2 regions of the Enterobacter chinensis genome follow, and region 1 is predicted to be linked to the other one. Evidence: riboswitches for the same ligand, from Rfam matches in the RefSeq annotation. Region 1 holds a riboswitch; the other holds the start of a gene.
The links. Region 1 has a riboswitch for cobalamin ahead of PYW49_RS05515 (cobyrinate a,c-diamide synthase). Riboswitches for the same ligand answer to the same signal wherever they lie in the genome.
Positions count from the first base shown of each region.

Region 2: it holds a riboswitch for cobalamin, as region 1 does, so the genes downstream of both, btuB (TonB-dependent vitamin B12 receptor BtuB) here and PYW49_RS05515 (cobyrinate a,c-diamide synthase) in region 1, are expected to answer to the same signal.

Region 1 covers NZ_JARDVI010000002.1:100,981-115,982, forward strand. Annotated here, with positions in the region: gene PYW49_RS05445 (energy-coupling factor ABC transporter transmembrane protein) at 1-397, opposite strand, end outside; gene PYW49_RS05450 (energy-coupling factor ABC transporter substrate-binding protein) at 384-665, opposite strand; gene cbiM (cobalt ECF transporter S component CbiM) at 667-1,404, opposite strand; gene PYW49_RS05460 (cobalt-factor II C(20)-methyltransferase) at 1,404-2,114, opposite strand; gene cbiK (sirohydrochlorin cobaltochelatase) at 2,111-2,905, opposite strand; gene PYW49_RS05470 (cobalt-precorrin-6A reductase) at 2,916-3,701, opposite strand; gene PYW49_RS05475 (precorrin-3B C(17)-methyltransferase) at 3,698-4,423, opposite strand; gene cbiG (cobalt-precorrin 5A hydrolase) at 4,423-5,478, opposite strand; gene PYW49_RS05485 (cobalt-precorrin-4 methyltransferase) at 5,459-6,232, opposite strand; gene PYW49_RS05490 (decarboxylating cobalt-precorrin-6B (C(15))-methyltransferase) at 6,225-6,794, opposite strand; gene PYW49_RS05495 (cobalt-precorrin-7 (C(5))-methyltransferase) at 6,784-7,389, opposite strand; gene cbiD (cobalt-precorrin-5B (C(1))-methyltransferase CbiD) at 7,383-8,522, opposite strand; gene PYW49_RS05505 (cobalt-precorrin-8 methylmutase) at 8,519-9,151, opposite strand; gene cbiB (adenosylcobinamide-phosphate synthase CbiB) at 9,164-10,123, opposite strand; gene PYW49_RS05515 (cobyrinate a,c-diamide synthase) at 10,120-11,499, opposite strand; cobalamin riboswitch at 11,600-11,774, opposite strand; gene PYW49_RS05520 (L-threonine kinase) at 12,228-13,094, shown strand; gene PYW49_RS05525 (precorrin-2 dehydrogenase/sirohydrochlorin ferrochelatase family protein) at 13,086-13,733, opposite strand; gene cobD (threonine-phosphate decarboxylase CobD) at 13,738-14,808, opposite strand; gene cobA (uroporphyrinogen-III C-methyltransferase) at 14,847-15,002, opposite strand, start outside.
Region 2 covers NZ_JARDVI010000010.1:82,274-97,275, reverse strand. Annotated here, with positions in the region: partial or broken rRNA gene PYW49_RS22730 (16S ribosomal RNA) at 1-111, opposite strand, end outside; gene murI (glutamate racemase) at 493-1,344, opposite strand; gene btuB (TonB-dependent vitamin B12 receptor BtuB) at 1,289-3,142, opposite strand; cobalamin riboswitch at 3,209-3,384, opposite strand; gene trmA (tRNA (uridine(54)-C5)-methyltransferase TrmA) at 3,489-4,589, shown strand; gene PYW49_RS22710 (YijD family membrane protein) at 4,676-5,035, opposite strand; gene fabR (HTH-type transcriptional repressor FabR) at 5,045-5,683, opposite strand; gene sthA (Si-specific NAD(P)(+) transhydrogenase) at 5,880-7,280, shown strand; gene oxyR (DNA-binding transcriptional regulator OxyR) at 7,254-8,180, opposite strand; gene argH (argininosuccinate lyase) at 8,505-9,878, opposite strand; gene argB (acetylglutamate kinase) at 9,953-10,729, opposite strand; gene argC (N-acetyl-gamma-glutamyl-phosphate reductase) at 10,736-11,740, opposite strand; gene argE (acetylornithine deacetylase) at 11,829-12,980, shown strand; gene ppc (phosphoenolpyruvate carboxylase) at 13,228-15,002, shown strand, end outside.

The sequences.
Region 1 (15,002 bases):
GGTTCAGCACCAGCCAGAAGGTCGCCGCCAGCGCGGCAAGGCTGCGCCAGAAGGTTTCATTGGCGACGGTCAGCCCGGAAGCGGTTATCCCCAGCCAGTAGTGTCCCACCGGGACGCCTGCCGCCAGCGTGTGCGGGTCACGGGTGACGCTAAAGAGGATCGTCAGCACGCCGACCAGCAGAAAGCCAAACGGCAGCGCCATCCAGCGGCACCAGCGCCAGAAGGTCATCCGCAGCAGCCAGCAGGTCAGTCCCGCCGTCAACGCCAGGACGATCCCCTGCCCCAGCGGCGGCAGCGCAAACGCCAGCATCATCAGCGCCAGCCAGAGCAGAAACTTGCGCTCCGGCGCAACGTGAGCCCAGCGGCTCTGGTAGCTAAGCCTGTCAAGCCCGGTCATCACGGCGCTGTCTGCCTTTGGTGTAGCCCAAAATATAGAAAATCACCGCTGCACCAATCGACCCCTGTAACGTAAACAGCAGGCTTTCAATTTCGCCGCTGGCGGGCTCATAGAGCGGCGTGAACCACGGCGTGTAATGAGGCGCCACAACCTGAATTTGATTTTCGGCTTCACCATCCGAGCCGCCAAATTCCCCACCGTGATCGATAAAAAATGGCAGTACGATCAGGGCGAGCACCATCGCCAACAGCATCAGCGTCTTTTTCATCTCAGTGTCCTTGTGCGGTAATCAGCTGACGTTTGGTCAACTGGTCATAAATCATGACGGTTAACAGCCCCTCCGCGATGGCGATGGGGATCTGCGTCAGGCAGAAAATGCCCATGAATTTCACAATCGAGCCCGCGGCACCCGTCGCCGGGTCCGGGAACGCCGCGCCAAGCTGGACCGAGGTGACAAAATAGGTCACCAGATCTGCCAGCATCGCGCACAAAAATACCCCGACGTCACGACGGATCCCGGCACGGCAGGCCATTTTCCACACCATGTACCCGACAACCGGCCCAATCACCGCCATCGACATGCCGTTCGCGCCAAGCGTGGTTAACCCGCCGTGTGCCAGCAGCAGCGCCTGAAACAGCAGCACGATGGCGCCGAGAATGGCGACGACCCCCGGCCCGAACAGAATAACGGCAAGCCCCACGCCGGTCGGATGCGAGCAACTGCCGGTCACCGAGGGGATCTTCAGCGCCGACAACACGAAAATAAACGCCCCGCACAGCGCCAGCAGGACTTTCTGGTGGCTATCCTCCTGCACGATACGACGCAGGCGCACCAGTCCATACCACAGACACGGTAAGAAGATCAGCCACCACGCCAGCGCCCACATCGGCGGTAAAAACCCTTCCATGATGTGCATCGCGAACGCCTGCTCCGGCACCACCATCAGCAATAGCGCCGCAGCCAGGCCACTTAATGACAGCTGTTTAAGCTGTTGTTCGAGTTTCATTACGCATACTCCCACTGTCTGTTGACCAGAATGGTCGAGAAATAGGGTAACGGCTGGTCATCAGCAACCTCGTCCAGATGCCGCCAGCACTGCTCACCGGGGAGCGTGGCCTCTGACATCATCAGCGCGCAGTTCAGCAGCCCGGCCTGCGTCAGCAGCGCTTTGATGCGCGCAAACCGGCCATAGACCTTCATCAGCACCAGGCTGTCGTGTTGCTGCAGCGCCTGCGCAATCTCCGCTTCCGGCGCGGTACAGGCGATCACCGCCAGCGACTGCTGTTCCATCGCCAGCGGCGTTTTTGACCGCGCGGCAATCGCGGCAAACGACGTCACGCCGGGCACAATTTCCAGCCAGTCCGGGCTGCCGATGCGCTGAAGTAAGAACACCCAGGTGCTGAACAGCATGGCGTCGCCCAGGGTGATAAAACCAACCTGTTTTCCGTCGTTCACCTCCCTTACTAACGCGTCGGCCACCGCATCCCATACCGCCTCCTTTTCAGCGCTATCGGCGCTCATGGGAAAGTGGCAGCAGCGGATTTCAGTCTGTTCGCCGATAAACGCCCGGACGATAGAAAGCGCCAGGCTATCACCGCCTTTGCGGCCCGCCGGGGCGTAGAGAATATCCAGCGAACCGAGGATCCGTGAGGCGCGCACGGTGATAAGGTCCGGCGCGCCCGGCCCGGTGCTCAGGGCGTACAGTTTGCCGCTCATGCTGCCTCCTCCATCGCCATGTCCAACGCCTGCTGTAAATGGGCGACGAACATCGCGCGCACCGCCGGATTTTCTCCCAGCCCGCTCAGCCACGGCGTTGCCGGGATCCCGGCTGCGTTAAACAATGTTTTCCAGGAGTCCTCGTCGTCAGAGGCCATATCATTGATGGCGTGATCGCCGGCCACCAGCATCAGCGGCATCAGATGCACGGCGGTGACGCCTTCTTTACCGAGGCTCTCAATCAGGATGTCGACTTCCGGATAGCTCTCCACCGCGCCGACGCGGGCCGGGAAGCCCTGCGCCATCATCATGTGGTCGAGGCAGGCATAGGCCGCAAAGGCGTGATGGCTGGCGCCGTGGCCCATAAACACCACTTTTTCCGTTGCCCCAAGCGTCGGCATCTGCTGTTGCAACGCACGCATCAGCTGCGCGTAATCGTCGTGGCTGCTCAGCAGCGGTACCCCCAGCGTCAGGCGGGTAAACAGCGGGCGCAGGCTCTGCACTTCACGGACGATTTTCTCGTACTCATCGCCGTTGATGATGTGCAGAGACTGAATCGCCACGTCCTGATATCCCTGAGCCGCAAGCTTTTTCAGCGCCTGCAGCGGCGTATCGATCTCAATGCCGTCACGCTGTTTGAGCTTGCGAATAATCATCCCGGAAGTGAATGCCCGAAACAGCTCGCGGTCAGGGCAGCTTTCCGACAGCGCACGCTCGCAGGCCACAATGTTCTTCTCGCAGGTATCGTGGTAGCTGGTACCAAAGCTGACCACCAGAAGTGCCTTTTTCATCTCTAACTCCCTAAGCAGCGGCCAGCCAGCGGGCTAAACGCCCGGCGAATGCGGCCTGACTTTCCAGTAACTCGTCTCCCGTCACCAGCGGCGCCGGGCGTGTAATCACAATACAGGGGATACCCGCATCCAGACAGGGTTGAACCTTTTCCCGATAACCGCCTTCCGCACCTGACGCTTTGGTTATCATCACGTCAGCCCGGCACTGGCGATAAAACGCCGCGTTAAACTCAGCGCTGAATGGCCCGCACATAGCGAAGATCTCGGTAACGCCAAAGCCAAGCCCGGCGCATTGCTCAAGGACCTCCGGCACCGGCAGCACCCGGGCCAGCAGCGTTTTCTCCGGCAGCCCGGCGCGCCAGCGCGCCAGATCTTTACTGCCGGTGGTCAGCAGCACGCGTTCACCCAGCCGCCGCGCGATGTCGCAGGCCTCTTCAATTCCCGGCACGCTGTAGAGCAGCGGATGCGTCAGCTCGCTGAGCTGTTCGGGGCGCTGATAGCGGCTAAGCAGCACGCCCACCGTTTCACAGGCCGTCAGGATGTTGCGGCTGACCACCTCAGCGTAGGGATGCGAAGCGTCAATCACCCAGCGGGTCCTGTTTTTTGCAAGCCAGTCAACCATCTGCTGCGGCTCCAGACGGCCACAGCGCACCCGGCCGTTAATGTCGCCCGCCAGCCGCTCCCCGGTGGGCGTCGCCACCGACAGGGTATAGGCCACGCCGGCCGCATCCAGCTGCTGGCAGATCGCGCGGGCATCGCTGGTGCCGCCCATGACCAGCACGTCGCCATAGTTCACAGCACATAGCCCCGCGGAGTGATCATCAGCCCCTCCTGCACATAGGTGGCCTTATTTCCGACAATCACCAGGCTTGTCATATCGACCGGTTCAAAGTCCATGTCGCCCAGCGTGGTCAGCCACTTCTCCTGCTTTTTACGCCCGGCAGACTTCACTACCCCTACCGGCGTTTGCGGACTTTTGCTGGCGGACAGGAGCTCGAACGCGCGCGCCAGATGGCCCTCGCGACCCCGGCTGCGCGGGTTATAGAAACAGATGACAAAGTCCGCTTCTCCCGCGGCGACAATGCGTTTTTCGATGACCGGCCACGGCGTCAGCAGATCGCTCAGGCTGATGTGGCAAAAATCGTGCATCAGCGGCGCGCCAAGCAGAGACGCGGCGGCGATACTGGCCGTCATCCCGGGGATCAGGCGAACCTCAACGTCCAGCTTCTGTTTGCTGACCAACTCCAGCACCAGCCCCGCCATCCCATAAATACCGGCGTCGCCGCTGCTGATAAGCGCGACGTTATGCCCGGCCTGCGCCAGTTCGATCGCCGCCTGACAGCGCTCAATCTCTTTGCACATACCGGTTTTGATCACCTGTTTGTCGCCGGTGAAGGCCTTCACCAGATGGGTATAGGTTTTGTAGCCAACGATGATTTCTGCCGCCTGGAGCGCGTCTACGGCTTCCATGGTCATCATGGCCTGCGAGCCCGGGCCGATTCCAATTACGGTTAACATCAGTGTGAAACTCCCAAAGTGATAGTGACGCCCTGTTCGCGCAGGGTTTCTCCTCGTAGTTGCCCATGGCTCAGCAGCCACGCTGCCGGACCCGAGACGCTCCCCACCCCAACCGTCTGGCGTACAAACGGTGAAGCCGGAAAGCGATGTTCGTGCTCACGCAGCGCGTCAGCGGTAAAGGTTTCAAACGGTACACGCCAGCAGGCGGCAAGCTGAAGCAGGCCCGCTTCGTCTTTTTTAAGGGAGACGCTGCCAATCGCTTTTAGGGCCAGCGGGTCGAACTGCTGCGCCTCAAGCTGACGCGTCAGCAGCGTCGCCAGCAGCGGAAACGGCGTGTCGCGTCGACAGCCGATGCCCGCCACGACCCGCTGAGGGACCAGCTTCCAGTGCGGCAACGGCAGTTCCGGCAGCGTGTTGCGCAGCGTGATACACACCAGCGCGTCCAGTTCCGGGAGGTGCTGCAGGTCGTTCACGGTGATAAACCCGCGCCTGTCGCACTGACTGACGTCGTCATCGAGTTCCGCATCCCACCACAGCCCTACCCGCTGATGGCTCACCAGCATCTGGTTGACGATTTTTACCGTCGTTCGGAAATCGCTCATTCGGGCGTTCAGCTGGAAGGCAAGGGTATCCAGCGCGGACATCTCGTTGACGTCCGTGGCGGTGGTAATCACCGGGTCAGCCCCCAGAATCCCCGCCAGGTAGCGGGTCAGCGCATTCGCCCCGCCAGCATGGCCGGAAAGCAGGCTAATCACGTGCTGCCCGCGCTCATCGATCACCACCACCGCCGGGTCGCTCAGTTTGTCGTGGATGAGAGGCGCCAGGACGCGTACCGCAATGCCGGTTGCGCCGATAAAAACCAGCGCCGGGTAGTGCGTGAACGCCTCGCGAACCGCCGGGGCAAAGCCGCCGCCGAAGGAGACAAAGCCCTCTTCCTGCAGGCGCTCGCTGGTAAAGCAGGTTACCGGCAGCATCGCCGCCAGGCGCTTCGCCAGCCGCACGCCGCCCGGCGTCAGGCAAAACAGCGCGATGGACTCAGGCTTTACGGTATTCATGGCTAAAATCCGCGGCATAGAGTTTTGAGTAGTGATACTCCTCGCCCAGGAATTTCCCGACCAGAATGAGCGCCGTTTTGCGGATCCCCGCCTCGCGTACTTTGTCGGCGATATCCGCCAGCGTGCCGCGTACGGTCTGGCTTTCCGGCCAGGTCGCTTTATAAATGACGGCAACGGGCGTGGTGGCCGGATAACCGCCTTCAATCAGACGTTCCGCCACCCGGTGAATACGCTGGACCGAGAGATAAATCGCCATTGAGGTCTGATGGCTGGCAAATGACTCCAGCTGTTCACGCGCCGGCACCGGCGTACGGCCTTCGAGGCGGGTAATAATCAGGCTCTGCGAGACTTCAGGCACGGTGTATTCCACCCCAAGCTCCGCCGCGGCGCCAAGGAAGGCGCTGACGCCAGGCACCACCTTCCAGGCGATGCCGCGTTTGGTCAGCTCTTCACCCTGCTCACGGACGGATCCGTAGAGGGAGACATCACCGGTTTGTAAACGCACCACCGTTTTTCCGGCCTTCACGCCCGCCGCCATCAGGTCGATTATCTGTTCTAAATGGAGTTCCGCGCTGTCGTGGCATTCGGCTCCCTGCGGGCAATAGGCCAACAGTTCGGTATTGATAAGCGAACCGGCATAGATAACCACCTGCGCCTGCTGCAGCAGCCGGTAGCCCTTGAGCGTGATGAGCTCACGGTCACCGGGACCTGCACCGACAAACCACACGCAACGGGAATCAAACGTCTCAGACATGGTGTTCTTCCTTCTGACAGGCGATAACAAAAACGGGATTATTTGGTTTGAAATAGTGACCGCTGCCGAGCGGGGTCAGCGCGGAGACCTGCATTTGCAGGCAATCAATGTCCTGAACGCCGATCTGCTGCAGATGGGCCAGCGCGGTATGGAGGTTTTCCATCAGGATAAACGTCATGACCAGACGTCCGCCTGGATGTAACTGGCGCAGGGACCAGTCAATAAGCGAGGTCAGATGGCCGCCGCTGCCGCCCATAAATACCGCATCGGCCTTATCCGCCACCGGCAACGGCGCAACGCCGGGCAAAATAGCGATATTGCGACAGGCAAAATGCTGTCGATTTTCCGCAAGCAGCTGCAGAGCCGCAGGGTTACGCTCAATGGCCGTCACGCGCAGCGAGGGAAACAGCAGCGCCGCCTCTATCGACACGCTCCCTGTCCCCGCGCCTACATCAATCAGGTGGCTGGCGCGGTGCAGCTCGAGCTTAGTGAGGGCCAGCGCGCGTACCGCCTCTTTGGTCATCGGCACCGTTTCGCCGCGCAGAAACAGTTCATCTTTCATCGAGGATCACCACCGCATTCATTTCATAGTCGGCACTGACCGCACTGACGGGCAGCCAGTGGATCCGTTCGTTTTCCATCGCCAGATTTTCACCAATCACCATCCAGCGATGGCCCTTACCGCGTGCCACCAGCTGCGCGGCAATCTCTTTCGGCCCGCACTGGCTGTCGGTGACCATCGCCACTTTGCGATGCCGTGCCAGCTCATCAACGTTTACGCTGCGGCCGTGGCTGCTGGTGAGCCACATCTCATTCATATCAATGCCCGCCTGCGCGCACAGGTACTGCACCGCGCTGATGCCGGGAATAATGCGTACGCGCGCAATGCCGAAATGCGCCACCATCCGCGACCCAATGCCGTAAAAGAGCGGATCGCCGGAGGCGACAATCACCACCTTTTTCTCCTGACGCGCCTCAACCCAGGCCAGCAGCTCCGGAATGTTGGTGCCCAGGACAAACGTCTCGCCGCAAAACGCCGGAAACTGCAGCAGATGGCGTTTTCCGCCGACCAGCGCATCGGCGCGATCGATGGCTTCACGCGCAGCGGGCGTCATCAGGTGCAATCCCGCAGGCCCCATTCCCACGACCGTTAACATTGCAGCTCCCGGGCTATCGCCTCGACCGGGCGGTTGCTGCCCAGCACCTGGTTATCAAAGGAAAACATAATGGCGTCACAGGTCGGCGGATTTTTGGTAAAGCGCAGCATCTGCATTACGCGCAGGCAGATCCGTTCGGCGAGGTGGCTGTAAATAGGCTGAAAACCGTAGGTTTCGATATGCTCCATCGCCGCTTCGGTGGTATCGCATTCGCTGACAACGGTGAGTAATTCCAGCGGCGCGCCGAGCAGCGCCAGATGCGCCACCAGCGTTTCCATGCGCGCATCGGCGATATGGCTGTGGGTGTGGAAAATCCCGGCGGCAATTTTGATGAGTTTGCCAGGATGGCCGACCAGCACTATCTGGCGAAACCCCAACCGCACCGCCTCTTCGATCATGTAGCCGACAAAGTTGCTCATGGTGACCACGACATCTTCATCGATGCCCATCTGCTCGCGCACAAAGCGCTCGCCATGATTACCCGGCACCAGCACAACCCGCTCCAGCCCGGCCGCGCGTTTAATCTCCAGCTCCAGAGAAAGCGAGCGTTTCCAGCTCTCCTCTGACATCGGTGTGACAATGCCGGTGGTGCCGATGATCGAAATACCGCCGAGGATGCCGAGGCGTGAGTTGTAGGTTTTCTGCGCCCGTACTTCGCCTTCAGGCGCAAAGATTTCAATGTTGGCCCCGCGCGTCGGGCCAATCGCCTCACGCACTGCGGATTCAATAGTGTGACGCGGCGTGCGGTTGATCGCCGCGCTGCCGATAGGCAGGCCAATTCCTTTGCGCGTCACGGTCCCCACGCCTTCGCCACCCGCCAGCGTAATCTCGCCGCTGTCGTTGAGCGTCACGCGGGCGAAAATCAGCATGCCGTGCGTGGCGTCAACGTCATCTCCGCCGTCTTTGCGGATGGCCGCAATTGCCTGCTGCCCTTCAATGTGCGGCGACTCCACGTTCAGGCACAGCGTGACGCCGGAGGGCGTCACAATGGAGACCTGATGAATGAGGTGCTGGCGAAGCACCATCAGTGCGGCGACTTTCGCTGCTGCGGTCGCACAGGAACCGGTGGTGTAGCCTTTACGTAATGCCTTCCCGTTATGCCATACCGGGGCATCGAAGGTTGAATCGCTCATCGCGCCCCCTGCAGGTAATAAAGCATGGCGTTCACGATCGCCGCCGCCACATTGCTGCCGCCTTTGCGCCCAAGCGCCGCAATAGCGGGCAAATTGCTGTGCGTCAGCGCCTCTTTCGATTCCGCCGCCCCCACAAACCCCACCGGTACCCCCACCACGCCGCTGACGGCAACATCATGCTCAAGCAGGCGAAACAGCGCCGTTGGCGCATTGCCAAAGACGAAGACCTTCTCGCTCTCTTCCGTCACCGCGATATCCACTGCCGCCATCGAGCGGGTGATTCCCTGTGCTTTTGCCTGCGCCACCACCCGCGGGTCGCTGATATAGCAGCGGCATTCCCCCCCGAACGTGGCCAGCAGCGTTTTGTTGATCCCGGAGAGCGCCATCGTGGTATCGGTATAGATAACGGACGGGCGACGGAACGCCGCGCAAAGCTGCTCCAGCGCGTCATCTGAAAACCAGAGAATATCCAGCCAGTCAAAATCTGCGGTGGTATGGATCACCCGCTTGACGATCGCCTCATGCAGCGGGCTGGCGAACCGGTATTCCGGCCGCGTTTCGCGGATTATCTCGCCAATGATGTCGAAACTTTTGGCTTCAATCGCCTGGGGTTGCTGGATGTATTGCATAGTCTTTTGTCCTCAGGCCACGCCAGCCATCAGCCAGCGTGCTGCAATAAACAGCGCCAGCGCCAGGATGGAGGAAACCCACATCAGTCGAATCGTTCGGGAAATGTCGTCTACCGCAATCGGGCGCAGCGCGTCGCCAATCCACGGCTTTTCCACGCGCTGGCCAAAATAGGTGTTGGGTCCACCAAGCCGGATGCCCAGCGCACCGGCGACCGTCGCTTCAGCCCACGCGCAGTTGGGGCTGCTGTGGTTGTAGCGGTCGCGCCAGCCGACGCGCAGCGCGCGGGAGGGATTGTCACGGCATAGCCACGCCGCAATGCTCAGCAAGAGCCAGCTCAGGCGCGCGGGGATGGCGTTCGCCACGTCATCCATACGGGCGCTGACCATGCCGATCGCGCGGTATTTTTCGTGCTTGTAGCCCACCATTGAATCGAGGGTATTCACCGCTTTATAGGCCATCGCCAGCGGCGCACCGCCCAGCAGGAGGAAGAACAGCGGGGCGATAACGCCGTCAACCGTGTTCTCCGCGACGGTCTCCACCACCGCCCGGTTGATCTGTTCCGGCTGAAGCTGAGACGTATCGCGCCCCACTATCCATGAGAGTTTTTCGCGGCTTTCATTAAGGTCGCCCGCTCGCAGAGGGCGTTCAACGTCCCGTGCGGCGTTTGCCAGACAGCGCCCGGCCAGCACGGTAAACGTCATCCACACCTCAATTGCCCAACCCAGCCAGGGATGAACCATCCGTCCAAGCGCCAGCACGCCCCAGGCCATGCCCCAGGTCAGTCCCACGACCACCAGCCACATGACGCCGCCGCCAACGCGTAACGCCGCGTCGCTATGGCAGCAGCGGCGAATACCCCGCTGCACCGCGTTGATCAGGTTACCTATCCAGCGCACCGGATGCGGCCAGTTTTGCGGGTCGCCGATGATGACATCGAGCAGCCACGCGACGCACCAGGCAATCAGGGTCATAACGCTCCCCTCGCCGCGGTCAGCCAGCGACTGAGCATCAGGGGGCGTTGGGCAAAGTGGAGGTGCAGGTAGCTTGCGAACGTGTTACCAACCTGCCAGCCGCCCGCCCATTCCTGCATCGTTACACCATCGCGCACTTTGCGGCACGCCAGTACCGCAGGGGTTTGGGGAGAGAAGTCGGAATAGTGAAATTCATGCCCACGCAGCACCTCGCCGCTATCGGCCAGCAGCGTGGGCTGGCGCGCCTGCGCCTCACAATAGCCAAAACGGGTCAGCCGTTTACCCATCCTGCTGTGGCCGGGGATAATGTTAGCCATCCGGTGAGTGACACCCTCGCTATCTTCCAGCGTGCTGCCGAGATACATCAGCCCACCACACTCGGCGTAGATCGCCACGCCGCGACGATGCGCCTCCCGCAGGCTGGCGAGCATGCTGGTGTTTTCCGTAAGCCGTGCCGCGTACAGTTCCGGGTAACCGCCCCCGAGCCAGACCATCTGGCAGTCAGGTAAATGGCTATCGCGCAGGGGGCTAAAGCGGATAATGTCGACCCCGGTACGTTCGAGCAGCGTGATGTTATCCGGGTAATAGAAGTTGAAGGCGTTGTCATCGGCCATCGCGAGCGTTAAACCGCGCCCGGCGTCCCCGTCAGGAAGCGCGGGCCATGTGCCCTGCGGCAGCGACGCCATCTGGCTGAGCGCGAGAAGTTGCCCGATATCCAGCGTACGTTCGAGAACGGCGGCAAAATTCTGCCAGGTCTGCGGGTCCGCGACCGACTCCCGGGCGGTGACCAATCCGAGATGGCGCTCGGGCAAACCGACGCCCTCAACGCGCGGCACATAGCCCAGGACGGGCACCGTGCAGTAGTGCTCAATTGCCGTTTTGAGCAACTGATAATGCGATTCGCTATTGACGCGATTGACAATCACCCCCGCAATATTGAGGGAGGGATCAAATCGCTGAAAGCCCATCACGGTAGCGGCAATAGAAGTAGAAACCGCCTTGCCGTCCACCAGAAGAATCACCGGACAACCCAGCTGTTTTGCCATCGCGGCGGTGCTGCAATAATTCGGATCGGTGCCGTAGCCGTCATACAGCCCCATCACGCCTTCAATGACCGCGATATCCGCCTGCTGCATATGCTCGCAAAACAGCGCATTAAGTATCGGTTCAGGAAGCATGAAGCTGTCGAGGTTGCGGGAGGACGTACCGCTGACTTTGGTATGCCAGCCGGTATCAAGATAGTCAGGGCCCACTTTGTATGGCTGGACGCGTAACCCACGCTGTTTTAACAGACTCAACAGGCCAAGCGTCACTGTGGTTTTACCACAACCGCTTCCGGTACCTGCCAGAACAAACGCGTACTGCTTTGCCGCCATGGCCCTGATCCTGTCCAGGGTGGTAGGGAGGTAAAGATACACGTAGTCCCAGTCTTTCGACTGTATGATGCATCAGTACAACCCACTTCCCACCGAAGTTGTTGAACGTTCCCGACAGGCAGGTCTTCTGGCTTAGCGTCCTCCTCGCCCGTCCTTCCCAATCTCACGATCAGTGGTCATTACGGGGTCGTCAGCATCACAGCAGCGGGGGCTGCGGGGGATTGTCACCCCCTTCCCTACCACAAATGTGGCAAACCTGTCGGCTTACATTATGAGAAACAGCACATTATCAAAACAGCAACGCTATTTACGGCGCTTCAATTCATCTTAGGCAAATACTTAACCGCAAATGAAATACATGCTGAGTACAACGTGGCGTCAGAATAATTGACGTCTTTCTCAATAACTCAACGTTTTATCACAAAAAATAAAAAGCAAAGATAATTGCGCTTAAAATCTCGACATTTATTGCGCTATGACAAGTTATTGCACCACTTGATATTTTTTCATTTTATCGTGATCAAAATTCATCAGGATATTAAAACCCGGCAATAACATAATATTGCTATTCAACACAGGTCCGTGTGATTTTATTGAGGCGTTACGCGTTCAGCAGGATCGCCGAATAATATGTAGATAATCCAGGGGGGAATTTGCGGTATATCATGGCAAGCGCGAGATCCTCATGACACTATGCTCCAGAAATTGCTGACCAGAAAGGTGGAAAGGTGGCTGTTGCGCAATGCCCCGCGTCGTGCGGTGAGCTTATCCAGGGCTGGATTTTGGGCAGTGAAAAGCTGGTCTCCTGCCCTGTCGAATGGTACAGCACCGTTGAGGTGAGCCAGGGCGCGGCCCTGGCGGATGAACGCCCGCTGTCGCGCGCGATGGTCGAACGGTTATTGCAGCACTGGCACTACCCGGCGCAGTTGAGCCAGGATATCCGCATTGACGTGCACTCGACCATCCCGATTGCCAAAGGGATGGCCAGCAGCACCGCAGATATTGCCGCCACCGCCGTCGCCACCGCCCACCATCTGGGGCACCAGCTCGACGAAAGCACGCTGGCAACACTCTGCGTTTCGCTCGAACCCACCGACAGTACCGTGTTTCGCCAGTTGACTCTTTTCGATCATAACGACGCTTCCACGCAGATTGCCTGCGACGCCCAGCCCGATCTCGACCTGCTTGTTCTTGAAAGTCCGCAAACGCTGCGCACGGCAGATTACCACCGCATCCCGCGTCAGGCGGGGTTACATGCCGGTGCACCAGCGCTGCAACGCGCATGGGAAAAAGTACAGGAATCCTGTATAACGCAAAACCCTTACCGGCTGGGCGAAGCGGCAACCCTCAGCGCCATCGCCAGCCAGACGCTGTTGCCTAAACCGGATTTTGACGCCCTGCTCTCACTGGTTGAGGAGTGCGGCATCTACGGTGTGAACGTGGCGCACAGCGGCAGCGTCGTGGGACTGATGCTGGACAGAAATAAAGACGATGTCGATTATGTGAAATGGCTGCTGGCGAAAAAACAGCTCACCCGCCACTGGCCTGAACAACACCTGCTGCGAATGGTAAAAGGCGGCGTGACGCTACTCTGACAGCAGCCTGTGCTCAATGAGCCACTCGACCTGCTGCTTAATCTCCTGCTCGTGTTCCTTCACTAAGGCCTGCTGCAGCGGAACATGCCGGAAGAACGCGCCCCAAAATGCACGCTTGCGCTCCCGGTCACCGCATGCGCCATTTACCCTTTCACGAAGCGCCCCCGCCAGCCGCACGCTTTCCCGCATGCCCGCAGGAAGATGGGCGGCGACATGCGCTTTGAGGATCTTGCTGTACACTGGCGCGTTGCCTCCGCAGCTCAGCGCAATAATGACCGGCGAATGGTCGATAATGGCCGGTGAGATAAAGGTGGCAGCAGAAGGGTCGTCCACGACATTGCAAAAGATGCGCTCCGCGCTGGCGGCACCGGCGACCTGAAGGTTAACTTGCGGATCGCTGGTTGCGGCAATGACCAGCCAGCATGACTGCAGATACCGCGGCGAAAACGTCGCCGGGAACCACTCGATGTCACCGCACGCGTGCAGGCTGGCGAGTTCCGGCGTCAGGGTGGGCGCAACCAGATGCAGCACCGCCCCGGCGGCCAGCAGCCCCTTTGCCTTATGCGTCGCCACCTGCCCGCCACCGACGATCAGACAGCGTTTCTCCTTCAGGTTGCAAAAAATCGGGAAATAGTCCATCGCTTTAGCCTTGTAAAACGTGAGTCAGCGCGTCAATAAACCGGCGGTTCTCCGCTTCGGTACGCACGGCAATCCGGTAGTAGTCGCGATCGAGCCCTGGGTAGTTTTCGCAGTGGCGAATAAGGATATGATGGCCGAGCAGCGCCGCCTTCAGGTCGAACCCCTGACGCAGGGAGCGGAAGAAAATAAAATTGGCCTGCGGCTCCCAGACCGCCAGCGATGAAAAGCGCGTCATCGCCTGCCACAGGAAATCCCGCTCCCGGGCGATAAAGGCGTGGCTGCGAGCAATATAGTCCTCATCCAGCAGCAAATGTTGCCCCACAAGCGCCGAGAAGGCATTCACGGACCAGGGCTCACGGGTGCTTTTCAGCTGGCGAATGGTTTGCGTATTTCCGCTCAGCAGATACCCAAGACGCAGTCCGGGAATGGCAAAGAATTTTGTCAGGGAACGCAGCAGGTAAAGATAGCGTGACTCGGCGAGCCGTGGCACCAGCGTGGAGCCCTGCGGCAGAAAATCGATAAAAGCTTCATCAACAATCAGCGAAATCTGCTGCGCTTCGCACAGCGAGGCCAGCCTGTCGAGAAGATCGGCATCAGGCATGAGTCCGGTAGGGTTGTTTGGCGTCGCGATGAACAGGCAATCGGGCCTGTGTGCACGAACGGCGTCCAGTAGAGAGGCATCGACCTGGAAGCCGTTCTGCTCACTCAGCGCATAGTCGATTATCTCGCAACCCTGCTGCTGTAATGCCCGGCGATATTCGGCAAAGCCCGGCACCAGCAGCATCGCCCGGCGAGGGGCAAGCGTTCGCACCAGGCCATAGATCAGCTCCGTTTCGCCATTGCCGGCAATCGTCTGGTCATAGTCACACTGACTGGCGCTGGCCAACGCCTGATGAAGATGACGGTATTCAACGTCCGGGTACTGCATGATGATATCCAGATGGGACACAATGAGCGACCTGACGCGCTCGGGTAGCCCTAACGGATTGATATTCGCACTAAAGTCCAACAGCAACTCGGGATCGATCCCCAACTGCAGCCCCGTTTCCAGGACGTTACCACCATGCTCACTCATTCGTTTCACTCGGTCATTTCGAAAATGTCAGGATAACATCAGACAACAACCTGATTCAGGGCGATATGTGATGCGGAAAACGCCAGTATCTCCTGCAGGTTGACCACTTCACCGACGACGATAAGCGCAGGAGCATGCAGTTTTTGACGTTCAACTTCGAGGTGGATATCGATCAGCGTACCTTTGGCCATCTG
Region 2 (15,002 bases), on a different contig from region 1:
CCCGTCCGCCGCTCGTCACCCGAGAGCAAGCTCTCTGTGCTACCGCCCGACTTGCATGTGTTAGGCCTGCCGCCAGCGTTCAATCTGAGCCATGATCAAACTCTTCAATTTAAGTTTGATGCTCGTGAATTAAACTTCGTAATGAATTACGTATGTTCACTCAGAGACTTGGTATTCATTTATTGTCCGAAGACATTAAGAATCCATGTCACTTTGAGTGCCCACACAGATTGTCTGATAAATTGTTAAAGAGCAGTGCAACGCGGCTTTCGCTCACCGTTGCGAGGTCCCGTATATTACGTTTTCCTCATTCAGAGTCAAGTGATTATTTTCGCTTTTCTCTGTTGGCGTTCATCGCTGAACCCCGCTAACCCGGCGGCCTGTAAGCCGTTGTTCCGTGTCAGTGGAGGCGCATTATAGGGAGTTCTCAGACGTTGACAACCCCTCTTTTAAAAAAAACGTTCAACCGTCTCTTTTTTGCTCAAAACCGTGCTACAGCGCCAGTTTTTCGAGCGTTTCAAAGCCATAACGGCGTAAAACGGGTAAAAGTTGCTCAGTCTCTTTCGTGATTGCCATACAAAACGCGATATTCGCATCGGTAGATTTGGCATCCGGCGCTTCATGCTCCAGCAACCAGGCCGTACGGCGGGCGATAGCCGCACCGGAATCCACCAGGCGCGTCCCCTCCGGCAGTACCTCTAACAGCTCTTCCTGCAATAGCGGGAAGTGGGTGCAGCCCAGCACAACGGTATCCGGTGGTTCGGGCATCCGCAGCCAAGGACGAAGAATACGACGCAACTCTTCAAGCGATACCGCCTTTCCATGCAGCTTCGCTTCGGCCATCTCCACCAGCTCAGCCGAGCCGAGCATCGCAATCTGACATTCGTTAGCAAAACGATCGATCAGCTCGCGGGTATAAGGACGCTTTACCGTGCCCCGCGTCGCCAGCAAACCCACAATGCCGTTCGCCGTCAGGCGCGCGGCAGGTTTTATTGCAGGAACGACGCCTACAACCGGGAACGGGAATTTTTCACGCAGAGCAGGAAGGGAGACGGTGCTCGCCGTATTACAGGCGATGACGGCCAGCGCAAGGGGATAGCGCTTTTGTACCGCAGTGACGATTTCAACCACACGCTCAACAATAAAATCTTCGCTCTTTTCACCATACGGGAAAGCGACGTTATCGAAGGCGTAGATGTAATGGAGATCCGGCAGGAGATGCCGAATCTCATCATAGACCGAAAGCCCACCGACGCCGGAATCAAATACCAGCACGGTGGGACGCGGATTAGAAGGTGTAGCTGCCAGACAAGGTGTATTCCCGTCCTGCAGTTTGGTAGCCATAAACTGTCTCGTAATCTTTATCGAACAGGTTGGCTATTTTACCACGAACTGTGAGGTGTGAGGTGACAGGATACGAAACTGCGACATCCCACAGACTGACACCGCCCATTTTCACGCGTTCTGATAAATAGGTGTCTGGATCAATCGCAACATCATAGCGGGTGCCCAGGTAACGGTAGGCAAGGTTCCAGTCGAGATCCCATACCTGCCAGTCAAGCTGATACTTAACCTGCTGCTTAGAACGGCGGGCCAGCACTTCGTTGGTTTTGGCATTACGCGGGTCGACATAATCATAGGAAATCTGATGTCCAACCGGGCCAGTATCAAACTGTGCGGTCGCTTCCACACCTTTAATACGTGCTTCGTCAACGTTGTAGTAGCGATACGTATGCGGATCGCTGCTAATTAGATTATCAATGTCATTGCGATAACCTGTGATACGCCAGTTGACCGGTCCCGTCAGGCCTTCAAAGCCCCCTTCCCACTGCTTACTCTCCTCCGGTTTAAGGTCCGGATTACCGTAAGAGGCACTGTGGATCTGGCTCATGGTAGGTGCTTTAAAAGCGGTACCGTAGGAGGCAATCACGCGATAGCCATCCACAAACTCCCACGCTGCGCTGGTTTGCCATGTGCCATGGTTGCCAAAGTTGGAGTTGTCGTCATTACGCGCCGCCGCTTCCAGCGTCACGCTGTTGAACTGCTGCATCGCCGAGATGAACACGCCGGTATTACGTTGCTCGTAACCTTTATCCAGGTAGCCCGTTCCGGCCTGCGTCTTCTGCTTTTGCCAGTCCAGACCTGCGCCGATGTTGCCATGGCCGACTTCTACGGTGTTGAGCCATTGGGTGGTGTACTGCTTCACGTCATCCATGGTGGCGGAATCAGCGTAACGCCCTTTCTTCGGATCATAGTTCTGATCTTTACTGCGGCCGTAACCCGCCACCAGCTGTGACTGGAAAATCCCCTGGTTGTAACGCAGACCGGTATCCCAGTTCTGACTGTAGAGCTGGCGAGTATCAGGTCGTCCATCCACCATAAAGTTGGCGTCGTAATGATCATAACCGTCATACGCCGTACGGTTATCGTATCCAAAGCCACGGAAGAACCCGCTCACGCTGTCGGTAATCTGCTGTTCCACGGAGCCGTACAGCGATTTACTCATAAAGCCATCGCGGTCAGGCTGGCGCGGCGCATCCTGGGCAGCAATATCAAAGCCACGGGTATAGGTATAGTTACCCCCCATGGTGATTTTGGTTTTATCCAGCACCTGCTGGAAAGCGCCGTCATAGGTCTGATAACCCTTAGAGCCGACGCCCGCTGAGATTTCTGCACCCGGCTTGTCGCGTCCGGTGATGATGTTGATCACGCCACCAATCGCGTCGGAGCCATACAGGGCCGAACGCGGACCACGGATGTACTCAATACGCTGAATCAGCGAGGTCGGGATTTGGCTCAGATCGGGAACGTTGCTGATCCCGGCGTTATTCAAAGGAATACCGTCAATCAGCACCAGCACATGGCGAGATTCAGTTCCGCGAATAAAAGTCGAAGAGTTCGAGCCCATTCCACCGCTTTGCGCGATATCCACGCCCGGCAGACGTGACATGACTTCCACAACGCTTTTTGCCTGCCAGCGCTCAATATCTTCACGCGTCACCACGGACGTCGGTGCCAGAACAGTTTTTGCCGGTTGTTCAAAACGATTTGCCGTCACCACCAACGAGTCTGCGCTATCCTGCGCCCAGCCCGAAAATGCCGTGACGGACAACGCCGTCAGCAGCGATACTTTTTTAATCATTGTTAAAGCATCCACAATATAAGAAGGATGCCGCAGGCCTCATCGATAGCACGCGATGATGAAACCAAATGCGACGTGATCCCGGCAGGTCTTCGGGCTAGGTGGCTTTATAAGGATGAAGACTTCCCATTTTCACAGTGTCTACAACGCTCATCCCGCCAGTCTTTACCGCTGCGCGTCAGCTCCAGATTTACACTGGATTCCCTTTTCACTCTCAGGAGACCGGAAACAGAATGCTACAATTAGACACGTATAGATGTCCAGATAGCTATTGGCCATTAAATCTGGACATCCCCTGAACAATGCCTACAATCCCCGCGTAATTCTTTATCACTCAGGACGCATCATGACCCCAGAACACCTCCCGACAGAACAGTACGACGCGCAGCTGGCAGAGAAAGTTGTCCGCCTGCAAAGTATGATGACGCCGTTCAACGCGCCCGTTCCCGAGGTGTTTCGCTCTCCTGTCAGCCACTACCGTATGCGCGCCGAATTCCGCATCTGGCATGACGGGGATGACCTGTATCACATCATTTTCGATCAGCAGACGAAATCGCGCATTCGCGTGGACAGCTTCCCGGCGGCAAGCGAACTCATCAACCAGCTCATGACGCTGATGATGGAAGGCGTGCGCAATAACCCGGTACTGCGTCACAAGCTGTTCCAGATTGACTATCTGACCACGCAAAGCAACCAGGCGATTGTCTCCCTGCTGTATCACAAAGCGCTTAATGACGAGTGGCGCGAGCAGGCGGAAACGCTGCGCGATACCCTGCGTGCGCAGAACATCAACGTTCATCTGATCGGCCGCGCGACAAAAACCAAAATCATGCTGGATCAGGATTACGTCGACGAGCGTCTGCCGGTGGCGGGTAAAGAGATGGTTTATCGCCAGGTGGAAAACAGCTTCACACAGCCAAACGCCGCGATGAACGTGCAAATGCTGGAATGGGCGCTGAAGGCAACGGAAGGGTCAACGGGCGATCTGCTTGAGCTCTACTGCGGTAACGGCAACTTCTCTCTGGCGCTGGCACGTAACTTCGATCGCGTTCTGGCCACGGAAATTGCCAAACCGTCGGTCGCTGCCGCGCAGTACAACATTGCCGCTAACCATATCGACAACGTGCAGATCATTCGTATGGCGGCGGAAGAGTTTACTCAGGCCATGAACGGCGTGCGGGCGTTTAACCGTCTTGAAGGGATCGATTTGAAAAGCTACCAGTGTGAGACGATATTTGTCGACCCGCCGCGCAGTGGCCTGGACAGCGAAACCGAAAAGATGGTGCAGGCGTATCCGCGTATTTTGTACATCTCCTGTAACCCGGAGACGCTGTGCAAGAATCTGGAAACGTTAGGCCAGACGCATAAGGTTGAACGTCTGGCGCTGTTCGATCAGTTCCCGTATACGCATCATATGGAGTGCGGTGTACTGCTCACGGCAAAATGACAGAGGCTTTGTAGGGCAGGTAAGCGAAGCGCCACCTGCCAAAAAGCCGGATGGCGCTTCGCTTATCCGGCCTACAAAACTCTTCTTTACTCCGGCAACTGGCTCTTACGGCTACGCATGCGCGAGCCAATCCAGAACACCAGCGCCACAGACAGTACCGCAGGCAGGAAGTTAGAGCCGATATCCGGATACTCCGCGCGCACCACCGTGCTATACAGCAATACACCCAGAATAAAGCAGGCTGCGGCCAGTCCCGGTAACCCGACCGGCATTGTGCGGTTCAGGTAACGTTGATGCAGGCAGTAAACCGTCAGCACCAGTGCAATAAGCGGGAAAATCGAAAACGGAACGATTGAGCTAAAAATAGCGGCAAACGTACCGTTAATGGATAAGCCAGCGATCAATGCCAGCAACAGCGTCCCTTTATCCTGACCTGACTGTTTCATTACTCACCTTCACTCTTCGGTTTGATGTGCCAGTTTCTCTTGTTCACGGCGATACCAGTAGTACGCACCTTTGGAGATCATCCTGAGCTGCAATACCAGTCGCTCTTCGAGGTGCTTACGTTGTTCAATGCTGACATCCAGCGCTTCGGCACCTGCGCTGAAAACAATCGTCACCATCGCCTCGGCCTGTGCTTCAGTAAACGCACGCGGCATATGGTTTTCGAGTTCAAGATAGTCGGCAAGTTCCGCGATGAAGTGCTGAATTTCACGCGCGACGGCGGCACGAAACGCCGCCGATGTGCCCGAACGCTCGCGCAGAAGCAGACGAAATGCGTTGGGGTTATTGCCGATAAATTCCATAAAGGTCGAGACGGAGGTACGGATCACGCTGCCCCCTTTTGCAATCCGCTGACGCGCCTGGCGCATCAGCTGACGCAGCATCAGGCCGCTCTCGTCGACCATGGTCAGACCCAGTTCATCCACATCACGGAAATGACGATAGAAGGACGTTGGCGCAATCCCGGCCTCGCGTGCGACTTCGCGCAGGCTCAAACTGGCAAAACTCCGCTCAGCACTCAGTTGACTGAATGCGGCTTCCACCAGCGAACGCCGGGTTTTCTCTTTTTGTTGTGCTCTTACGCCCATCACGATAGTTGAATCCTTCCAAAGGCCTGATGGCACTATACCAGAGAATAAAATTAATCTGTTTGCTCAGCTTTGTGAATGATTGTTTACGTGCGGTTTGTGCTCCACTGCCGGAAAAAAGCACAACGATAATTGGGTTACTCTGGCAATGATGTTATGATTCTGTTGCTTTTATGTATAAGAACAGGTAAGCCTTGCCATGCCACATTCCTACGATTACGACGCAATAGTTATTGGTTCCGGCCCCGGCGGCGAAGGTGCTGCTATGGGTCTGGTGAAACAGGGAGCCAGAGTAGCGGTCATTGAGCGCTACCATAATGTCGGCGGCGGTTGCACCCACTGGGGCACCATCCCTTCCAAAGCCCTCCGCCACGCCGTTAGCCGCATTATCGAATTTAACCAGAACCCTCTTTACAGCGACCACTCCCGACTTCTTCGTTCATCCTTTGCTGATATCCTGAATCACGCGGATACCGTCATTAACCAGCAAACACGTATGCGTCAGGGATTTTATGAGCGTAACCACTGTGAAATTTTGCAGGGCAACGCACATTTTGTGGATGAACACACCCTGGCGCTCGAATGCCACGACGGTTCAGTTGAAACCATCACGGCTGAGAAATTTGTGATTGCCTGCGGTTCTCGCCCGTACCATCCGGCCGATGTGGACTTCTCGCATCCGCGCGTCTACGACAGCGACTCCATCCTGAGCCTGCACCATGAACCACGCCACGTCATTATCTATGGCGCGGGGGTGATTGGTTGCGAATATGCGTCGATCTTCCGCGGAATGGAGGTCAAAGTTGACCTGATCAACACCCGCGATCGCCTGCTGGCGTTTCTCGATCAGGAGATGTCAGACTCTCTCTCCTACCACTTCTGGAACAGCGGTGTGGTGATTCGCCACAACGAAGAGTACGAGAAGATTGAAGGCTGCGACGACGGCGTAATCATGCACCTGAAGTCCGGCAAGAAGCTGAAAGCCGACTGCCTGCTGTATGCCAACGGCCGTACCGGCAACACCGATTCACTGCAGCTGCAAAATATCGGTCTAGAGACCGACAGCCGTGGTCAGCTGAAGGTCAACAGCATGTACCAGACCGCGCTGCCGCACGTTTACGCGGTCGGTGACGTGATTGGCTACCCGAGTCTGGCTTCTGCCGCTTACGACCAGGGCCGCATTGCAGCTCAGGCGCTGGTGAAAGGCGAAGCGACGGCGCATCTGATTGAAGATATCCCGACGGGCATCTATACCATCCCGGAAATCAGTTCTGTCGGGAAAACCGAGCAGCAGCTGACGGCCATGAAGGTACCTTACGAGGTGGGACGTGCGCAGTTTAAACATCTGGCGCGGGCGCAAATCGTGGGGATGAGCGTGGGTACGCTGAAGATCCTGTTCCATCGCGAGACGAAAGAGATCCTCGGGATTCACTGCTTTGGTGAACGCGCCGCGGAAATCATTCATATCGGGCAGGCAATTATGGAGCAGAAAGGTGGTGGTAACACCATTGAGTACTTCGTTAACACCACCTTTAACTACCCGACCATGGCGGAAGCCTATCGGGTTGCGGCACTAAACGGTCTGAACCGCCTGTTTTAACGCGCTGTCAAAATGGCCATCCATGGAACTACGGATGGCCTCTGCCAGCTGCTCATAGCGGCTGCGCAGCGGTGAACCCGGACGATACACCAGGCCAATGGTACGACGCGGCTCCGGCTTAATGCACGGCAGATAGACCACGCCATCACGTTTACGCTCGCGCGGTACCGCCAGTGCAGGCAACAGCGTGATTCCACTTCCCGCTGCGACCATATTACGCAGCGTTTCCAGGCTGGTTGCGCGGAAATGGGTATCCTCATCAGCACCCGCTTCGAAGCAGAAGCCCATCGCCTGATCGCGCAGGCAGTGGCCATCTTCCAGCATCAGCAGCTTTTCACCGGCCAGATCGGACATCGGTACGCGATCGCGGTTCGCCCACGGGTGATCTTCATAAATCGCCAGCATCATCGGCTCATCGAACAGCGGCACTTCAATAAAGGCTTCACTCTCTTTCACCAGCGCCAGAATGGCGCAGTCGAGCTTGCCGCTGTCCAGCTGTGCCAGCAGCTGATGCGTTTGCGCTTCATGCAGATACATTTCGAGTTTCGGGAACGTCTGGTGCAGCATAGGAATGATTTGCGGCAGCAGATACGGGCCAACGGTTGGGATCAGGCCAATATGCAGTGGGCCTGACATCGCCTCCCCCTGCTGGCTTGCCATTTCCTTGAGCACTTTGACCTCGCGCAGCACGGTGCGCGCCTGATCCACCAGCAGAAGACCTGCCTGTGTGAACAGAACCTTACGACTGGTGCGCTCCAGCAGCATCACGCCCAGCTCGTCTTCCAGCTTGCGGATCTGACCGCTCAGCGTGGGCTGGCTGACGTGGCAGGAATCTGCCGCGCGGCGAAAGTGACGATGCTCGGCTAACGCTACCAGGTATTCAAGATCACGAATATTCATTATTCATCCTCCGTCGCCACGATAGTTCATGGCGATAGATAGCATAGCAACGAACGATTATCCCTATCAAGCATTCTGTTGAATAATACGCCACATAGACGAGGCGGCACGTGTTTGACCCTTGACGTCCCCGCACCGTCAGCGAGTTTCTCTCAAAACTCGAACAACTAAAGCCAACGTGAACTTTTGCGGACCCCGTGGTCCGCTTTTTTTTGCGTAAAAAAGCCCGGGATAAAAGCAAAATGGCAACCGAAGTTGCCATTTTTAGTGTTTGCTCCCTCTCCCGTGGGAGAGGGCCGGGGTGGGGGCACCAGCCCACACGGTTCAAACCAACCGGTTTTTCGCATCCGCAATCGCCTGCGCCACCTGCTTAGGCGACACGCCGCCTTTCGCTGCACGCTTGTCCAGGCAGGACTGCAGCGCCAGAATCGGATACACATCATCCCCGATAACCGCGCTGAACTTCTGCAGATCGGCAAGCGCCAGATCTTCCAGAGGTTTACCCTGACGAATCGCTTCTACCACCGCTTCGCCCACAATATGGTGCGCTTCACGGAACGGAACGCCTTTCGCCACCAGATAATCTGCCAGTTCGGTAGAGTTCGCATAGCCCTGCTGCGCCGCTTCCTGGCAGCGCGGACGTTTCACCTGAATGCCGTCCAGCACCAGCGCGCCCATATGCAGACAGTCCAGCCAGGTGTCGAGCGCGTCGAACAGCCCTTCTTTGTCTTCCTGCATATCTTTGTTGTATGCCAGCGGCAACCCTTTCAGGGTCATCATCATGCCGGTCAGCGCGCCCTGTACACGGCCACACTTACCGCGGATCAGCTCCAGCGCATCCGGGTTTTTCTTCTGCGGCATAAGTGAAGAGCCGGAGGTCACGCGATCGGACAGCTCGACGAAGCCCGCTTCGCCAGAGTTAAAGAAGATCAGGTCTTCAGCGAAGCGCGACAGATGCACCATACCGATAGACGCATTTGAGAGCAGTTCCAGCACGTGGTCGCGGTCAGAGACGCTGTCCAGGCTGTTACGGGTGGCGGAGGCAAAGCCCAGCCAGCCTGCCAGCTGTTCACGGTCGATTTCATACGCCGTACCGGCCAGCGCACCGCTGCCCAGTGGGCTCACGTCCAGACGCTTCAGGGTATCCTGCAGACGGCTTTCATCACGCGCCAGCATCTCCACGTAGGCCAGACACCAGTGCGCAAAGGTCACCGGCTGCGCGCGCTGCAGATGGGTATAACCCGGCATCACCGCGTCCTGATTATTCTGTGCGGTTTCCACCAGTGCGCTCTGCAGCTGACGGTTGGCCGTCAGCAGTTCGCCAACGGTATCTTTACACCACAGCTTCAGGTCGGTAGCGACCTGGTCGTTACGGCTACGGCCTGTATGCAGCTTTTTACCCAACTGACCGACTTTGTCGATCAGTTTGCTTTCCACCCAGCTGTGAATATCTTCGGCATCGCTCTGCAGGATTTGCTGCGGATCCAGACGCACTTCTTCCAGCAAATTATTAAGCGCCTCTTCCAGCTGCAGCTGTTCCTCTGCGGTCAGCACGCCTACCGTCACCAGCGCTTTGGACCAGGCCACAGAGCCGACGATATCCTGTTCGGCCAGGCGGTAGTCGAAGCGCAAAGAGTCGTTGAACTGTTTGAAACGCTGATCCGCTGCCTGTGTAAAACGCCCACCCCAAAGTGCCATAACATGCTTCCTTTATTCGTTAGTTCCGCCGGGTGGCGCTACGCTTACCCGGCCTACGGTCATTCAATAAAAACTTAGGCTAAAATACGCGTGCCAATCGGCGTGCCGTTAAACAGCGCCGGGAGCTGCTCCGCGTGACGCCATGAGGCGATATCCACCGGGCGACCCAGCGTGCGCGCAGCGTCCAGCGCCGCATTCACTTTGACGATCATGCCATCGGTGATAATGCCCTGATCAATCAGCTGCTCGGCTTTTTCCGCGGTCATTTCCGCAATGCGCTGACCTTTACCGTCCAGAATACCGCTCACGTCGGAGAGCAGGATCAGATCCGCACCCAGCGTTGCCGCCAGCGCAGTCGCCGCCTGGTCAGCATTGACGTTCATCAGGTCGCCCTCTTCGGTCACACCGATAGAGCTCACCACCGGCAGGAATCCGCCTTCCAGCAGCGTGTTAATCAGCTTAGGCGAACCTGGCTGCGCCAGTCCAACATGGCCGAGCTCTTCGTCGAGCTGGGTCACTTTTACGCTGTCGCCATCGCCCAGATAGAGGCCAACAGACGCGATATGGTGTTTCTTCGCCCAGGACAACAGAGTTTTGTTCGCCGTACCCGCCAGCGCGCCGGTGATGATGTCAATCTGGTCGGCAGGCGTCACGCGCAGGCCGTTTTTCTTTTTCACCGGCAGGTTGAGCCCTTTCATCAGCTCATCCACCACGCAGCCGCCGCCGTGCACAATCACCAGCGGACGTTGATGTGATTCGCGATAGTTAACCAGCGCGGTAAACAGACGCTCCAGCGCTTCTTCGCTGTCCAGCAGTACACCACCGAGTTTGATAATTAATGGGTTCATCATCACACCTTAAATAAGAGCCTGCGTTTCAGGGAAGCCGAAACGAATATTTGCACACTGCATTGCCTGCGCGGCAGCGCCTTTGAGTAAGTTATCTTCTGCGGCCACCACAATCAGGTGTTCGCCCTGCACGGCAAAGCCGATATCGCAGAAGGGCAGGCCGACCACGTTTTTCAGCGCCGGCACGCCTTTGTCGTACAGACGTACCAGCGGTTTATCCGCGTACGCCTGCGTGAAGGCCTCGCTCACCTGCTCTTTGGTCACGCCAGGCTTCATGCGGCAGGTAATGGTTTCGAGGATCCCACGCGGGAAGCTGCCCAGATGCGGCGTGAAAATCACGTCCGCGCCCAAATGGGTGGTGATTTCAGGGTGATGACGGTGATTAAACACGCCATACGGCTGAAGGCTCACTTCGCAGAAACTGTTAGAGATAGCCGCTTTGCGCCCTGCGCCGCTCACGCCGCTGGTAGCGTTGATCACCGGCCACTGGTTCAGATCCAGCAGACCGGCGTCGATCAGCGGTTTCAGGGAAAGCTGCGCCGCCGTTGGGTAGCAGCCCGGCACGGCAATCAGATCGGCTTCTTTCAGTTTGTCTGCGCTCCACTCCGCCAGGCCATACACCGCTTTTTCAAGCAGCTCCGGATGCTGATGGGTGAAGCCGTAATATTTTTCGTAAAACGCGCCGTCGTTAACACGGAACGCGCCGGAGAGGTCGAACACCACGCAGCCGGCAGCCAGGAACTGTGGCGCCAGGTCGTGACTGACCTCGTGCGCGGTGGCTAAAAACACCACGTCGACGCCGTCGATGAACTCGCTGATGTCAGACATGGGCTGCAGCGGCAGATCGACCATGCCCTTAAGCTGCGGATGCAAATCGGAAATTAACTTTCCCGCATCATTGCTTTGCGCTGACACAGTCAAAGCGGTTATGGTCATATGAGGGTGACGATTTACGTAGCTTACAAGCTCTGCGCCCGCATAACCGCTAGCGCCTACAATCAGCGTATTCAACATCGGGTTCCTTTATGCTCAACGATAATGTATTTTTATTCACATTTATTGCATGAATATTGATACTATCACGACCTAAGGTGTGTCAACAATGAAAATGAACTTACCACCATTTATCGAGATTTACCGCGCCCTGATTGCCACACCGTCCATCAGCGCAACGGAAGAAGCGCTGGATCAGAGCAATGAGTCTTTAATCAATCTGCTGGCGGGGTGGTTCAGCGATCTTGGATTTAACGTTGAGGTTCAGCCCGTCCCCGGAACACGTCACAAATTTAACCTGCTCGCCAGCACCGGAACCGGTGCGGGCGGCCTGCTGCTTGCCGGTCATACCGACACCGTGCCGTTTGATGATGGCCGCTGGACCCGCGACCCGTTCACCCTGACCGAGCATGACAACAAGCTTTACGGTCTGGGCACCGCCGACATGAAAGGCTTCTTCGCCTTTATCCTCGACGCGCTGCGTGACGTGGACGTGACAAAACTGAAAAAGCCGCTCTACATCCTCGCGACTGCCGATGAAGAGACCAGCATGGCGGGCGCGCGCTACTTCTCTGAAAACACGTCGATCCGCCCGGATTGCGCCATCATCGGCGAGCCAACGTCGTTGCAGCCAATCCGTGCGCATAAAGGCCATATCTCAACCGCAGTGCGTGTTCTGGGCCAGTCCGGCCACTCCAGCGATCCGGCGCGCGGCGTCAACGCCATTGAGCTGATGCATGACGCCATCGGCCGTATCATGACCCTGCGCGACGACCTGAAAGAGCGTTACCACTACGACGCGTTCACCGTGCCGTATCCGACCCTGAACCTCGGTAGCCTGCACGGCGGCGATGCCTCTAACCGTATCTGCGCCTGCTGCGAACTGCACATGGATATCCGCCCGCTGCCGGGCATGACGCTGAGCGATCTCGACGGCTTGCTGAATGAAGCGCTGGCCCCGGTGAGCGAGCGCTGGCCGGGCCGTCTGACGGTCTCCGAACTGCACCCGCCGATTCCGGGTTATGAATGCCCGCCGGACCATCAGCTGGTCGAAGTGGTGGAAAAGCTGCTCGGCGAGAAAACCGACGTCGTGAACTACTGCACCGAGGCGCCGTTTATTCAGACGCTTTGTCCGACGCTGGTCCTTGGCCCCGGTTCGATCAACCAGGCGCACCAGCCGGATGAATATCTGGAAACCCGCTTCATCAAGCCCACCCGCGAACTGATTACCCAGGTTGTGCATCACTTCTGCTGGCATTAATGACGTTTCCCCCTCCCATCTGGGAGGGGAAAATCCCGCGATCTCCGTCACATTCCCATAAGCATCTCTTATCTGACGCGAAGCGAATTAAATTTCGTAAATTGTCCGCATTTATTCGTTTGCTGAACCGTTTTCGCAGCAATTGACGACGGGGGTTTTACGTGGCTTTATAAAGGGAGATGACAAAATAATGTCCAAAAGATTTTCGATTGGGCATAAACAAAAATGATGGGGTGACTGGGTTTTTATGAACGAACAATATTCCGCGTTGCGTAGTAATGTCAGTATGCTCGGCAAAGTGCTTGGAGATACCATCAAAGATGCGTTGGGGGAGAACATCCTCGACCGCGTTGAAACCATCCGCAAGCTGTCTAAATCTTCCCGTTCAGGTAACGAGGCCAGTCGTCAGGAGCTGCTTACGACGTTGCAGAACCTCTCGAACGATGAGCTGCTGCCCGTTGCACGCGCATTCAGCCAGTTCCTGAACCTGGCAAATACCGCTGAGCAATACCACAGCATTTCGCCAAACGGCGAAGCGGCCAGCAACCCGGAAGTCATTGCCCGCACCCTTCGTAAACTGAAAGACCAGCCAGACCTCAACGAAGCCACTATCAAAAAAGCGGTGGAGTCTCTTTCGCTGGAGCTGGTACTCACTGCTCACCCAACCGAGATCACCCGTCGCACCCTGATCCATAAAATGGTGGAAGTGAACAACTGCCTCAAACAGTTGGATAATAAAGACATTGCCGACTACGAACGCAACCAGCTAATGCGCCGTCTGCGCCAGCTGATTGCTCAGTCCTGGCACACCGATGAAATTCGTAAGCACCGCCCAAGCCCGGTCGACGAGGCCAAATGGGGCTTTGCGGTGGTGGAAAACAGCCTGTGGGAAGGGGTGCCTAACTACCTGCGCGAGCTGAACGAACAGCTGGAAGAGAACCTGGGCTACCGCCTGCCGGTCGACTTTGTTCCGGTCCGTTTCACCTCCTGGATGGGCGGCGACCGCGACGGCAACCCGAACGTCACCGCAGAAATCACCCGTCACGTCCTGTTACTAAGCCGCTGGAAAGCGACTGACCTGTTCCTGAAAGACATTCAGGTGTTGATCTCCGAGCTGTCGATGGTTGAAGCGACACCTGAACTGCGCACGCTGGCTGGAGAAGAAGGCGCCAGCGAGCCGTACCGTTTCCTGATGAAAAAACTGCGTGGTCAGCTGATGGCCACTCAGGCCTGGCTGGAAGCGCGCCTGAAAGGTCAGCGCCTGCCAAAACCGGAAGGCCTGCTCAGCCAGAACGAACAGCTCTGGGAGCCGCTCTACGCCTGCTATAAATCGCTGCAGGCCTGCGGGATGGGCATCATCGCCAACGGCGAACTGCTCGACACCCTGCGTCGCGTGAAGTGTTTTGGCGTGCCGCTAGTGCGTATCGACGTACGTCAGGAAAGTACCCGTCACACTGAAGCCCTGGGTGAGCTGACCCGCTATCTCGGCATCGGCGATTATGAAAGCTGGTCCGAAGCCGACAAACAGGCCTTCCTGATCCGTGAGCTGAACTCGAAGCGCCCTCTGCTGCCACGCAACTGGGAGCCAAGCAACGAAACCCGCGAAGTGCTCAACACCTGTAAAGCGATCGTGGATGCACCGAAAGGATCGGTGGCCGCCTATGTGATCTCCATGGCGAAAACCCCGTCCGACGTGCTGGGCGTTCACCTTCTGCTGAAAGAAGCCGGTATCGACTATGCCCTGCCTGTAGCGCCGCTGTTTGAGACCCTCGACGACCTGAACAACGCCAACGACGTCATGACCCAGCTGCTGAACATCGACTGGTATCGCGGCTTTATTCAGGGCAAACAGATGGTGATGATCGGCTATTCCGACTCCGCAAAAGATGCGGGCGTAATGGCAGCCTCCTGGGCGCAGTATCAGGCGCAGGATGCGCTGATCAAAACCTGCGAGAAAGCCGGTATCGAACTGACCCTGTTCCACGGACGCGGTGGCTCAATCGGTCGCGGCGGCGCGCCTGC